Regions from separate parts of the Oceanisphaera submarina genome, predicted to be linked through region 3. Evidence: predicted binding sites of a transcription regulator. Region 3 holds the regulator's gene; each other region holds the start of a gene.
The links. Region 3 encodes MetJ, which represses methionine synthesis genes. Its sites were predicted from a motif close to AGANNTCTAGANNTCT; they were not measured.

Region 1 (4,220 bases), on a different contig from region 3:
ACGCTCGCCCCTGTAGGCCGCCTCGTCCAGTCGATGTGACTGGATCATGGTGCCCATGCCCCCATCGATAATCAAAATACGTTCGGCGAGAGCCTGTTCGAGCTGGGAAAAAACGGGGGATCTGGACACTGATAACTCCTGTTACAACTTGATTCCTGAAAGCAACATCCATGCTACCACAAAATATGAAACTGGAAATCCAGCCATCTACAAGGCTGACTCATGGAAAGGGTCGTATAGCCGGTAAAAATGCGTAAATTAACCGCATTTTCACTAGTGAAAACCCGTGCTGTTAGGGCACACTATGCACCACCGGCAAAGACCGGCCAACCCAGCTTGCAAATAAAATAAAATCTCTACGGAAGTGCCTTTATGAGCGTCTATTACACCCTGTGTATTCTGGCGGCGATGGCTATTACCATCGCTTTCGTCAATCAATACATAATGAAAATCCAGACTACCATCGCCATTACCTTCGGCGCCCTGCTTATCTCCATCCTGATGCTGATCCTCGGTAAAACGACCTGGCCCGAGCTGCAATTGCATGCCATTGCCACCCTCGAGACCGTCGACTTCGGCGAGTTTCTGCTGCAGGGTATTCTCGGCTTCCTGCTGTTTGCGGGCGGACTGGGCATCAACCTGCCGGCACTGAAGAGTCAGAAATGGGAGATTTCGGTATTGGTGCTCATCGGCGTGCTGATCTCAACGCTGGTGGTGGCTGCCGGCTTGTGGCTGCTGGCCTATGTGGCCGCCATTCCCCTGCCGTTTATCTACTGCCTGCTGTTCGGGGCGCTGATTTCCCCCACCGATCCCATCGCCGTGCTGGCCATCGTCAAGAAGCTGGGTGCCCCCGAACAAATCGCCATCCAGATTGAAGGCGAGTCGCTGTTCAACGATGGTATCGGCCTGGTCATCTTCCTGACCATTTTTGCGGTGGCCTTCAACGGTAATGAAGCAACCTTCGGCTCCGTGCTGACGCTGTTCACCCACGAAGCCATCGGCGGCATAGTATTCGGCGCCCTGTTGGGCCTGATGTCTCACCTGATGATCAGCGCCACCGACGACGGCTCCATGGAGCTGTTGATGACCCTGTGCATTCCCACCGCCGGCTTTGCCCTGGCCAATATACTGGGCGTCTCCGGCGCTCTGGCCATGGTGGTAGCGGGAATCATGATCGGCAACTGGACCCGCTACACCGGTTTCTCCGAACAGAGTTCGAAATACCTGGATCAATTCTGGCATTTGCTGGACGAGTTTCTGAACGCCCTGCTGTTCCTGCTGATTGGCCTGGCCATGTTGCTGGTGCAGTTCCACTGGCAGGCCTGGATCCTGGTGCTGTGCGGTATTCCACTGGTGCTGGCCGGTCGTTTCGTCAGCGTCGCCCTACCCTATGTCGGCTTCCGCCGTTTCCGCAGCTACAACAGGTATTCGGTACGAATCCTGACCTGGGGCGGTCTGCGTGGCGGTCTGTCACTGGCGATGGCGCTGTCTATCCCCACCGGTATCAAGCTTGGCACCGACGGCCAGGTTGAACTGCGGGATCTGATCCTGATGATGACCTACGCCATAGTGCTGTTTTCCATCATAGTACAGGGCATGACCATCACCCCCATGATCAACAAGGCCAAGGCGGCAGAAAAGGCCGGCTTTCCCATTGAATGATACCGTGATGGGTGAGGCGTAAAGCGTGAGGGGGAGAACCGGGTTTGAGGCTTTACTTCGCTCCTCACCATTTGTTGCCCCTCATCGCATTTAGCCTCGGGTAAGCGACTCGCCGGTGGCGCTCAGGGTACGCAGATCATACGGGGTCAGCTGGTAAACGTGATAGTTCAGCCAGTTGGCAAACAACAGGTGACCATGGCTGCGCCAGGTGGCCCGGGGGGAGTTGTCGGCATTGTTTCCGGGATAATAGTTCTCCGGCATCTGCGGCGCCATACCCACGTCCAGATCCCTCTTGTATTCCGTATGCAACGTATCCGCATCGTATTCCGGGTGGCCGGTGACGAACACCTGCCGTCCGTCCGGACTGGCCGCCAGATACACGCCCGCCTTTTCCGACGCCGCCAGTATTTTCAGATCCGTCTTTTGCCGGATAAGATCGACCGAAAAATCCGCATAGCGGGAATGAGGTGCCAGAAACACATCGTCGAAGCCGCGTACCAGTGGTTCGTACTGGGCCATATTCTGGTGCTCATAAACGCCAGACAGTTTTTCCAGCCGGGTTCGCTTGTCCAGCCCGTACAGGATCTTCAGGCCGGCCTGGGCCGCCCAGCACAAAAACAGGGTCGAGGTAACGTGGCTTTTGGACCACGCCACTATCTGCTCTATCTTGTCCCAATACACCACATCGCAGAAATCGGTCAACCCCAGGGGGGCACCGGTAATGATCAAGCCATCATAAAACTGATCCTGAACCTGCTCGAAATCATGATAGAAATGCTCCAGATGCGACTGGGGCGTATTTTTCGAAGGTCTGTCGTCAATACGCAGCAGGTCCACGCCAATCTGCAGCGGCGAGTTGGACAGCATACGCAACAGCTGATTTTCGGTTTCAATTTTCTTCGGCATCAGATTTAGCAGCAGCACCCGCATCGGGCGGATTTCCTGATTGACCGCCCGGGTCTCCGTCATCACGAAGATATTTTCCTGAGTCAGGACATTGGCCGCTGGCAGGCGATCCGGAATTCTGATGGGCATTTGCTCACTCCATGTACAGCATCGGTAAGAAAGTCTAGACATCTAGAAATCTACAACAAAGCGGCGGGTCTTGTCATCCCCGACGTGTGCCGCAGGCCGAAGATACGTTAAAATCCCGATAACGCACCTCGAGGATAAGAATATGGAAGCTGTGATTGAACTGGTGAGTACCGGTGATGAAGTTCTGACCGGCCTGATAACGGATACCAACGCCGGCTGGCTGTCGCAGCGATTACTGGAGCAGGGTTGGCAGGTTCGACGTCGCTTCACTATCGGCGATGACAAGGCAGATCTGGTCGAGCTGTTCGAACAACGCAGCCATCAGGCCGATCTGGTGATCGTCAACGGAGGGCTTGGCCCCACTTCGGACGACATCAGTGCCGAAGCCATGGCCGAGGCTGCCGGCGTTCCCCTCGAACTGAATTCGCACTGGCTCGAGGTAATGCAGCAGAAATACAGCAGCCGCAATCGCACCATGCCCCAGAGCAACAGCAAACAGGCCATGCTGCCGCAAGGCGCCGAGCTGGTGGACAACCCGGTAGGCACCGCCTGCGGTTTTGCCATCAAACTCAACCGTGCAACCTTTTTCTTTACTCCTGGTGTACCGTCCGAGCTGAAGAAAATGATGGACGATGAGATACTGCCGCGGCTGCGGCGTCAGCTCGGACAGAATGGCTACAGTCAGGTGCGTCGTTTCTTTCTGTTCGGTCTGTCCGAGTCCGGGTTAAGCGACCGACTCGATCATCAGCAATGGCCGGCCGGCATTACCCTCGGCTACAGAGCAAATTCGCCGACCATAGAGCTGAAGTTGATTATCGAAACCGAAGATGCGGCCGACATTACCGCCGCCGAAGCACAGCTGCTGGCGGAAGTGGGTACTCATCTGGTGGCCCGGGACGAGATGAATTTTACCGCCAGCCTGGGCCCCCTGTTATTGAACAAGGATCTGACCATCTTCGAGGACGCCAGCGGCGGCCGCCTGACCGATACCATCAGCACCATTACCCGTGAGTTTGAAGGCCATTATGTAGCGGGACTGCCGGACAGCGCCGAAGATCTCGCCCACTGGCTGACGCGCTCGGTCCGCCCGCTGACCCTGGCCATTGGTGCCGAAGGCCCGCAAGGCATTCCTATTGCCTTGCTTTCCACTCAAGGCTGTCAGATACAAACCCTGCAAATGCACTTTCGTGATCCCCTCAATCGACGCCGGCTGCTGGCCTTTGCCGCCTTCGATATGCTGCGCCGCCACCTGCTCGGTGAAACCCTGATGGTGGATTACGATATATTGCCCTGTAGCGAGCGCTTCACACTGTCGGCATAAAGCTGTCAGCATAAAGACAAGGGCGGCCCATGACCGCCCTTCCTGCTTAACCTTGCAGCCGCCATCTCAACAACAGCTTTTCGATCGGCGTGAGCATCACCTCGGTCAGCCGATACGCCAGTGGCGTATGAAACAACCAGGCCCCGGTGATCAGCGCCAGGGGAATGGAGCCACAGATGAAATCGGTAAACCAGTGGGCTCC
Region 2 (4,220 bases), on a different contig from region 3:
CCCTGGCCTCGGTATCCTCCCGGGTCAGCGCCGCCAGGCTCAACCACCGGTTGCCCCTGGCCGATGCCCCGACCGAGTTGCATGTGCCGATAAAGGCATTCAATGCCATGCTGGACCGACTGGAAGACTCGTTTCAGCGGCTGTCGGCATTTTCCTCGGATATCGCCCACGAACTGCGCACCCCGGTCAACAGCCTGATGATGCACACTCAGGTGGCGCTGGCGCATGAACGCGATGCTGCTGAATACAAGGAAGCGCTGTACGCCAATCTGGAGGCGGCAGAACGGCTGGCAAGAATGATCGGTGAAATGCTGTTTCTGGCCCAGTCGGAACAGGGGAAACTGCCCATGCAGCCAATACCCCTGGAGCTGGCCGATGAACTGGACGAATTACTGGAGTTTTTCGAGCCGCTGGCCAGCGAGCAGCAGCTACATTTTCGTCGGCAGGGCAACGCCTGCCTGCTGGGTGACAGATCCATGCTGCAACGGGCGTTCAGCAATCTGTTGACCAATGCCATTCGCTATACACCGGCGCTGGGAGAAATCCGCATTTCTGTGTTGAAAGACAGCCAGGGCATCACCGTCGAGGTCGCCAACCCCGGCCCCGTCATCCCGCCCGAGCAATGGCCCCGGCTGTTCGATCGTTTCTACCGTGCCGACAGCGCCCGCCAGTCGGTGACCGAAGGCACCGGCCTTGGCCTGGCCATCGCCAGGGCAATAATAACCGCTCACAACGGCACCCTGTCGGTGCACTCCGATGAACGGGAAACCTGTTTCACGGCCCACTTTCCCGGCGATGGCCCCTTCACGACGGCGGGCTAGCCACGGCCGTTTATAGCAACCCCATCAAGAGTCTGAGCGGATTTTGGGACTGAGGGCCAGAAGCAACACAGCCGCCTCCCTCGACGCGCCGGGATGTGACACTCATTGTTTCAACCTGCTGCGAACACTCACTGGATGTTCGGCCAGATTGAAGCCCGTCGTCACGGCAGGACAAGCTTGCCCCACCGGGCACCTGCATATCCAGACATTCAGGCATGCATTGTCGGGATTTTAATAATGAAAATAATGATATATTTTCAATAAGTCATGAATTACATTCATAATTTTAAGTGCTAAAGACCGGAGTTAAGTTATGTTGGAGCGGTTTCACCTTGAAGTGCTGGCAGCAATAAAAGAGCAGGGAACCTTAACCCAGGCTGCTGAATCGTTAAATTTATCCCAGTCTGCATTGAGTCACAGCATCAAAAAACTAGAAGGCCAGATCAAAACACCGGTTTGGCAAAAAGAAGGCAGAACCTTGCGCCTTACCAATGCTGGTGAACAAATCTTGACTCTTGCCAATCGGGTATTGCCGCAATTCAAACACACTGAACATCTATTGCGCCAGATAGCGACAGGCGAAATGGGTTCACTTCGCATCGGCATGGAATGCCACCCTTGCTATCAATGGCTGTTGAAAGTGATTGAACCTTATCTTGAAAAATGGCCAAACGTTGACATTGACGTGAAGCAGGAATTTCAGTTCGGTGGTCTGGGTGCCTTGCATAGCTACGAGATAGATATCCTCGTCACGCCTGATCCCTTGTATAAACCCAAGGTGACGTTTATACCGGTATTTGACTATGAACATAGACTCGTCGTTTCGACATCTCACCGTCTTGCCATGGAAAACTCGATCATGCCTGAACAGTTAAGTGATGAAGTGTTATTTAGCTACCCGGTAGAGCCTGAACGGCTGGATATTTACAGTCAGTTTTTAAACCCCTCAAAATACACGGTCAAAAAACACAAGACAATCGAAACTACGGAAATAATGTTACAAATGGTGGCGGCTGGCAGAGGCGTCTGTGCATTGCCTGGTTGGTTAGCGGATGAATTCGCCAAAAAAATGGCCATTAAGAGCCTCCGGTTCGGTAAACATGGGATTAGAAAACAAATCTTTTTAGGGGTGCGAAAAGGCGAGGAGCAGATTAATTACCTGAGTGATTTCATTACTCAGGCTCAGAGTGTCAGGTAGTTACTCAGTCTTGCCTTTAAACTCACACTGTTCTTCACTAACACAGCCGCCGGTCCTGTCAGGTGGCGTTGTTTCCTATATCGGTGAACTCTCTGTCTCACCCATGATCCGATCACCTGACGAACGGACTCGGAAGTAAACAGATGGGTAAAGCACGGCACAACATCAGCCACTGGCGGCCGTACAACCGGGCCTTGGTCAATCGCGGTTCACTGAGCTTCCGGATGGATGAAGAGGCTATCCGGCAATGGTGCTGCCATTTTCAGCTGATAGACGTACCCTGCCCCACCGGGGTACAGCCGCATCTGCAAGTGCGCCCAAACTGCGAACCTGGCATACCGCTTGACCGAGCGTGCGCTGGCTTACAATAAATCATGAATTTTATTCACGCATTAATGAAATTAAATCATTATTTTTCATACATCTGCCCCTGTATAACATATCTACGCTTAGCTCTAGACATCTGGACTTCTAGGTAACATTGCAGTTGATTGTTAACCAGACAAGTACCAGAAAATACTGTGCAGCTTGTTGATTGAAAAATCAGCAAGACCAGAAAGAGCAAGGAATAAATTCAGATTTTATCTCGGATAATTGGATGCCAGATCACCATGAGTAACGACTTTACATTCGCTATAACCAGCATTGGCTTCGATGAAAATTATCAGCCCTCAGACAATACGCGTATTACGACCAACTTTGCTAATTTGGCCAGAGGAGAGAGCCGCCAAGAGAACTTGCGCAACGCCTTAAAGATGATTGACAATCGGTTCAATGCCTTGGCGCATTGGGATAACCCCGAAGGAAGTCGTTATTCCGTCGAGCTTGAAATCATTTCCGTTGAGATGGACATTGATAATAAAGGCAATGGCCACACCTTTCCTACGATTGAAATATTGAAGACGAACATTGTTGATCACAAAACCAACACACGCATTGAAGGCATTGTAGGGAATAATTTCTCCTCTTATGTGCGAGATTATGATTTCAGCGTATTGCTGTTGAATCATAACAAGGGGCAACCCAAATTTAGTATCCCAGATGATTTTGGCGATCTGCATGGAAAACTATTCAAATGTTTTGTAAATTCAGACACCTACAAGCAAAATTTTATTAAACATCCTGTTATATGCCTCAGCATTTCGGATAAGGTGACCTATCATCAGACTGGAAATCAGCACCCCGTATTAGGTGTCGAATATCAGCCACATGAATCATCCTTAACTGAAAAATATTTCAAAAAAATGGGATTGGAAGTTCGCTACTTCATGCCACCAAATAGCGTTGCGCCTCTGGCTTTTTATTTCTTTGGTGATTTACTTAATGATTATAATAATCTTGAGCTTATCAGCACCATCAGCACGATGGAAACTTTTCAAAAAATTTACCGACCTGAGATTCATAATGCCAATGCTGTGGCAGGAAAATGCTACAAACCTAACCTGAAGAATCCGGATCATTCATTAACTCGAATTGTTTATGATCGAGAAGAACGTAGCAAGTTAGCAGTTAAACAGGGAAAAGTGGCTGAGGAAAACTTCATCAAACCATACCAATCTATCCTTGAACAATGGTCTGCTAGCTACGCTTCCTGATTTAGGGCCTTATAATTAACAAGAATACAGAACGGTGTTTATTATGAAAAGATTATTACCTACTTCAACTGCGGGCAGTTTACCCAAACCTTCTTGGCTTGCACAACCTGAGACACTTTGGTCACCTTGGAAATTGCAAGAGGATGAATTGATTGAGGGAAAACACGATGCTTTACGTGTGTCGTTGCAAGAACAGCAACAAGCAGGCATTGATATTGTCAGTGATGGCGAGCAAACGCGCCAACACTTTGTGACTACGTTTATTGAGCACCTTAGCGGTGTTGATTTTGAAAAACGTAAGACCGTTAAAATTCGTGATCGCTATGATGCGAGTGTACCGACAGTCGTTGGTGCTGTAAGTCGCCAAAAGCCGGTTTTTGTTGAAGATGCCAGGTTTTTGCGTCAGCAAACCAAGCAACCCATTAAATGGGCCCTGCCAGGTCCCATGACTATGATAGATACGCTTTATGATGACCATTATCACAGTCGCGAAAAGCTAGCTTGGGAGTTCGCCAAAATACTCAATCAAGAAGCTAAAGAGTTAGAGGCAGCTGGTGTTGATATTATCCAGTTTGATGAACCTGCATTTAATGTGTTTTTTGATGA
Region 3 (4,220 bases):
TGCCGTTATCGTCTGTATATGCGTTATATAGTGTAAGTGGTTTGTCTCTGGCGGGGCCAGGCCATGGCCGGTCGGTTGCTCGGCTGCGGTTATCCCTCTGGCCGCCTCAGTTGCCCTGCTTGATTTTAAGCAGGGTACGCCGTTCTTTTTTATCAGGCCGGCGTTCAGGGCTGGGAGCAAACTGGCTGTTGAACTTGCGGGCCTCGGCGTTTTGATCGCGCTTCTTGATGCTGTCTTCGGTTTCCCGAAACAAGCGCTGGGCCTGCTCTGCCTTGCCGCGATGTTCCGAGAGTTCCAGCACCACGACTTCCTTTTCATCATTACCCTGGCGCAGGCGGATCAGGGCGCCAACCTCTACCAGCTTGCTGGGTTTGCTGCGCTGGCCATTGTAGTGCACCTTGCCGCCGTCAATCATGGTGCGGGCCAGGCTGCGAGTCTTGTAGAAGCGGGCGGCCCACAGCCATTTGTCCAGGCGGATGGATGGTTTTTCTCCGTTCATTGCGCTCGCTCTCGTTAAAACCGGGTCTGAATTATACCAGATGCCCCGGCCCGGGGAGTATATCGGCGCCGGCAAAACCCGGGTTCCGGCAACTTGTGGGCAGACGTTTACCGAGAGTTGCGATAACCTCTGATCAGGGTGAGTGAAAAGGCGGAAACGGTCATGGCGGACAAGAAACAAAAACCTGAGATACTACATACAGAATTGGTGGCACAGAGTCGTCTTTTCAAGGTGGAGTCGGTCCATCTCAAGTTCAGTAACGGCGTGCAAAGGGTGTATGAGCGTATGCGTAACAGCGGCCGTGGCGCCGTGATGCTGGTGCCGTTGCTCGATGAGCAGACGATATTGCTGATCCGTGAGTACTCGGCCGGAACCCATAGCTATGAACTGGGCTTCCCCAAGGGGTTGATCGATCCGGGAGAAGACGCCATGGAGGCGGGTAATCGGGAGTTGATGGAAGAAATCGGCTACGGGGCGCGGCAACTGACGCACCTGAAGCAGGTTAGCCTGGCTCCCGGTTATTTTGGTAGTCGTATGGATATTTTACTGGCGCGAAATCTGTATCCTGAACGGCGTGAGGGGGATGAGCCGGAACCGCTCGATGTGGTGCCCTGGCCACTGGATAAACTGGACCAGCTGATGGCCCGGCCCGATTTCAGTGAAGCGCGTAGCATCTGTGGCCTGTTTTTACTACAGGACTGGCTCAATAAAGAGGAATAAGCATGGATATCTATGCCTTGTTGCCCGGGGTGAAGGCGGCCGCCCGTGAATCCGGCAGCCTGATATTGTCGATGTATAACAGTGGTCAATACCAGGCCGAGAACAAAGACGACGACAGTCCGGTAACCAGCGCCGATCTGGCCGCCCATGAGTATCTCCGGCAGGCGCTGCGCGAGCTGGCAGATATTCCGGTACTGTCGGAAGAGGGAACCGAGGTGGCGCTGGCCGAGCGTAGCCGCTGGCCCCGTTACTGGCTGGTGGACCCGTTGGATGGCACTCAGGAGTTTATCGCCGGCAGCGGTGATTTTTCCACCATGGTAGCGCTGATCGAAGACGGCAAACCAGTGCTGGGCGTGGTGTACGGACCGGTAAACGATCTGATGTATTACGCGGTACGCGGCCAGGGTGCCTTCAAGGAAGCGGGCGGCGAGACCAGACGGATCGAGGCACGGCATCATGATCCGGCCGAGCCGCTGACCCGATTGCGCATCACCATCAGTCGTCGGCAGAACGTAGACTGGGTTCGCTCCCGGCTGACCCCCACGCTTGACTATCAGCTGGTGCCGCTGGGATCCAGTTCGCTCAAATCCTGCCTGGTCGCAGAAGGGGGGGCCGACCTGTATATGCGCATCGGCCCCACCGGCGAGTGGGATACCGGTGCTACCCAGTGCATAGTGGAAGAGGCGGGTGGCCGCCTGCTGGATCTGAATCTCGAGCAGCTCAGCTACAACCGGCGCGACAGCATGATCAACCCCAACTTCATTACCCTGGGGGATGAAGGGCTGCCCTGGCCGCAGATTCTGGTGGCTTCGGAAAGTTAACGCCCGGTGTCGGCGGCGTTATTCTTCGTCGCCGATGGCGTAATCTTCGATTTCGATACCCAGTTCGGCCATGATGGCCCGGGCGTGCGCTGGTATCTGATCGGATACGTCTTTACGCAGGTCTTCGTCCTGGGGCAGGGGCTGACCGGTATAGGCATGCAGAAAGGCTTCGCACAGCAGTTCGCTGTTGGTGGCATGACGCAGGTTGTTGACCTGACGACGGGTACGTTCGTCGGTCAGTATCTTCAACACCTTGAGCGGTATGGACACGGTGATCTTTTTGACCTGTTCATTTTTCTTGCCGTGCTCGGCGTAAGGGCTAATATAATCGCCGTTCCATTCAGTTTTCATTATTCACCCGCATCAAGGTTAAAAATCCGAGCCGGATTGTAACCCCTGCATTTTTTATTGGCAATCCAACAGCAAAGCCTTGTGGACGTCCGGAAGGCTTGACGGCTCATTCTGGCTGGGTTACTGTGCGCGCTTTGGAAGTTCCGTATCATCAGGCTGCCATAGTGCAAAGGAGAGGATATGCCAGATTACCAGACCCAGACTCATGCCGTTCGTACCGGCATCGATACCGATACCCAGCATGGGGCTGTGGTGCCGCCTATCTATCTCAGCAGCACCTATTCTTTTGCCGATTTCAATGAACAGCGTCGCTTCGATTATGCCCGTTCCGGCAACCCGACCCGACAGACGCTGATCGATGCCCTGACCCGGCTGGAAAAGGGCGCCGGCGCCGCCGTGACCGCGAGCGGCATGGGGGCCATCAATCTGGTCATTACCTCTCAGCTGCAGGCCGGCGATCTGCTGCTGGCGCCCCACGACTGTTACGGTGGCAGCCATCGGTTGTTCAACTCTCTGGCCCAGAAGGGCAACTTCGAGGTCGAGTATGTGGATCAGACCGATGAGGCGGCCCTGGCGGCGGCTCTGGCCAAAAAGCCCAGGATGCTGTGGATTGAAACGCCTTCCAATCCTCTGTTGCGGGTGGTGGATATAGCGGCGCTGTGCGCGGCGGCCAAGGCCGTGGGCGCCCTGAGTGTGGTCGACAACACCTTTCTGTCGCCGGCACTGCAACAGCCGCTGACCCTGGGCGCCGATCTGGTGGTGCACTCCACCACCAAGTACATCAACGGTCACTCAGATGCGTTGGGTGGCGCCGTGGTCGCCGCCAGTGAAGAGCTGGCCGAAGCGCTGCGCTGGTGGGCCAACTGCTTAGGGTTAACCGGCTCAGCCTTCGACAACTACCTGACCCTGCGCGGCCTGCGTACCCTGGGGGTACGGATGCGCCAGCACTGTGAAAACGCCGAGGCGCTGGTCACCTATCTGCAGGGGCGCCCCGAGGTGAAAACCGTTTATCACCCCGGCCTGCCCGACAACCCGGGCCACGAAGTGGCGGCACGCCAGCAACTGGGCTTTGGCGCCATGCTCAGCTTCGAGTTGAATGTGGACGAAGCCGACATGAAGGCGTTCTTGAAACAGCTGAAACTGTTTTGTCTGGCCGAATCGCTGGGCGGAGTAGAAAGCCTGATTGCCCACCCGGCCACCATGACCCACGCGGCCATGCCGGAAGAAGCCCGTCTCCTTGCCGGTATTAGCAATCAGCTGTTGCGGGTGTCGGTGGGTATCGAGGATGTACGCGACCTTATCGAAGACTTCGATAATGCATTCAAGGTGTTAAATAAGTAATGGCTCAGCAGCAGAACGACATCGACAGCCATCGGCGTCCGGTCCATAAGTTTGGCGGCAGCAGCCTGGCCGATGCCGCCTGCTTCCATCGGGTGGCCGACATCATCAACAGCCAGGGGCAAGCCGATGCGCTGATCGTGGTGTCGGCGTCGGGCAAGACCACCAACCGCCTGATTGAGCTGCTCAACCTGTTTGTCAGCGGCGATAACGCCGCCGCCGCCACCCTGGAAGGGTTATACAGTTTTCAGTGCAGTCTGATCGAAAATACCTTGAGTGAGGCCGAGGCCGCGCCCCTACTGGCGGCGCTGGATGAAGACATCAAGACCATTGCCGGGGTATTGGAAAATCACCGGTTGGACGACGATCAGCGCAGTTTTATCCAGTCGTTCGGCGAGCTGTGGTCTTCCCGTCTGCTGGCCAGCCTGCTGAACAGCCAGGGGGTGCCTGCCGCCTCCCTGGATGCACGTCGTTTTCTGCGGGTATCCGGC

Region 1: metA (homoserine O-succinyltransferase MetA) is a predicted target of MetJ. The motif match lies at 2,734-2,749, and genes of this name have one in related genera.
Region 2: ACLEIV_RS03660 (DUF1852 domain-containing protein) is a predicted target of MetJ. The motif match lies at 2,477-2,492, and genes of this name have one in related genera.

The regions. Positions count from the first base shown of each region.
Region 1 is NZ_JBKGFN010000011.1:4,605-8,824, reverse strand. Features, by position in the region: gene metH (methionine synthase) at 1-129, opposite strand, end outside; gene ACLEIV_RS11440 (cation:proton antiporter) at 373-1,662, shown strand; gene metA (homoserine O-succinyltransferase MetA) at 1,753-2,697, opposite strand; gene ACLEIV_RS11430 (CinA family nicotinamide mononucleotide deamidase-related protein) at 2,840-4,018, shown strand; gene ACLEIV_RS11425 (phosphatase PAP2 family protein) at 4,065-4,220, opposite strand, start outside.
Region 2 is NZ_JBKGFN010000002.1:217,756-221,975, forward strand. Features, by position in the region: gene ACLEIV_RS03645 (heavy metal sensor histidine kinase) at 1-821, shown strand, start outside; gene ACLEIV_RS03650 (LysR family transcriptional regulator) at 1,135-2,019, shown strand; partial or broken gene ACLEIV_RS03655 (IS5/IS1182 family transposase) at 2,163-2,276, shown strand; gene ACLEIV_RS03660 (DUF1852 domain-containing protein) at 2,631-3,614, shown strand; gene ACLEIV_RS03665 (methionine synthase) at 3,658-4,220, shown strand, end outside.
Region 3 is NZ_JBKGFN010000004.1:185,038-189,257, forward strand. Features, by position in the region: gene hslR (ribosome-associated heat shock protein Hsp15) at 107-499, opposite strand; gene nudE (ADP compounds hydrolase NudE) at 662-1,219, shown strand; gene cysQ (3'(2'),5'-bisphosphate nucleotidase CysQ) at 1,222-2,040, shown strand; gene metJ (met regulon transcriptional regulator MetJ) at 2,059-2,391, opposite strand; gene metB (cystathionine gamma-synthase) at 2,572-3,732, shown strand; gene metL (bifunctional aspartate kinase/homoserine dehydrogenase II) at 3,732-4,220, shown strand, end outside.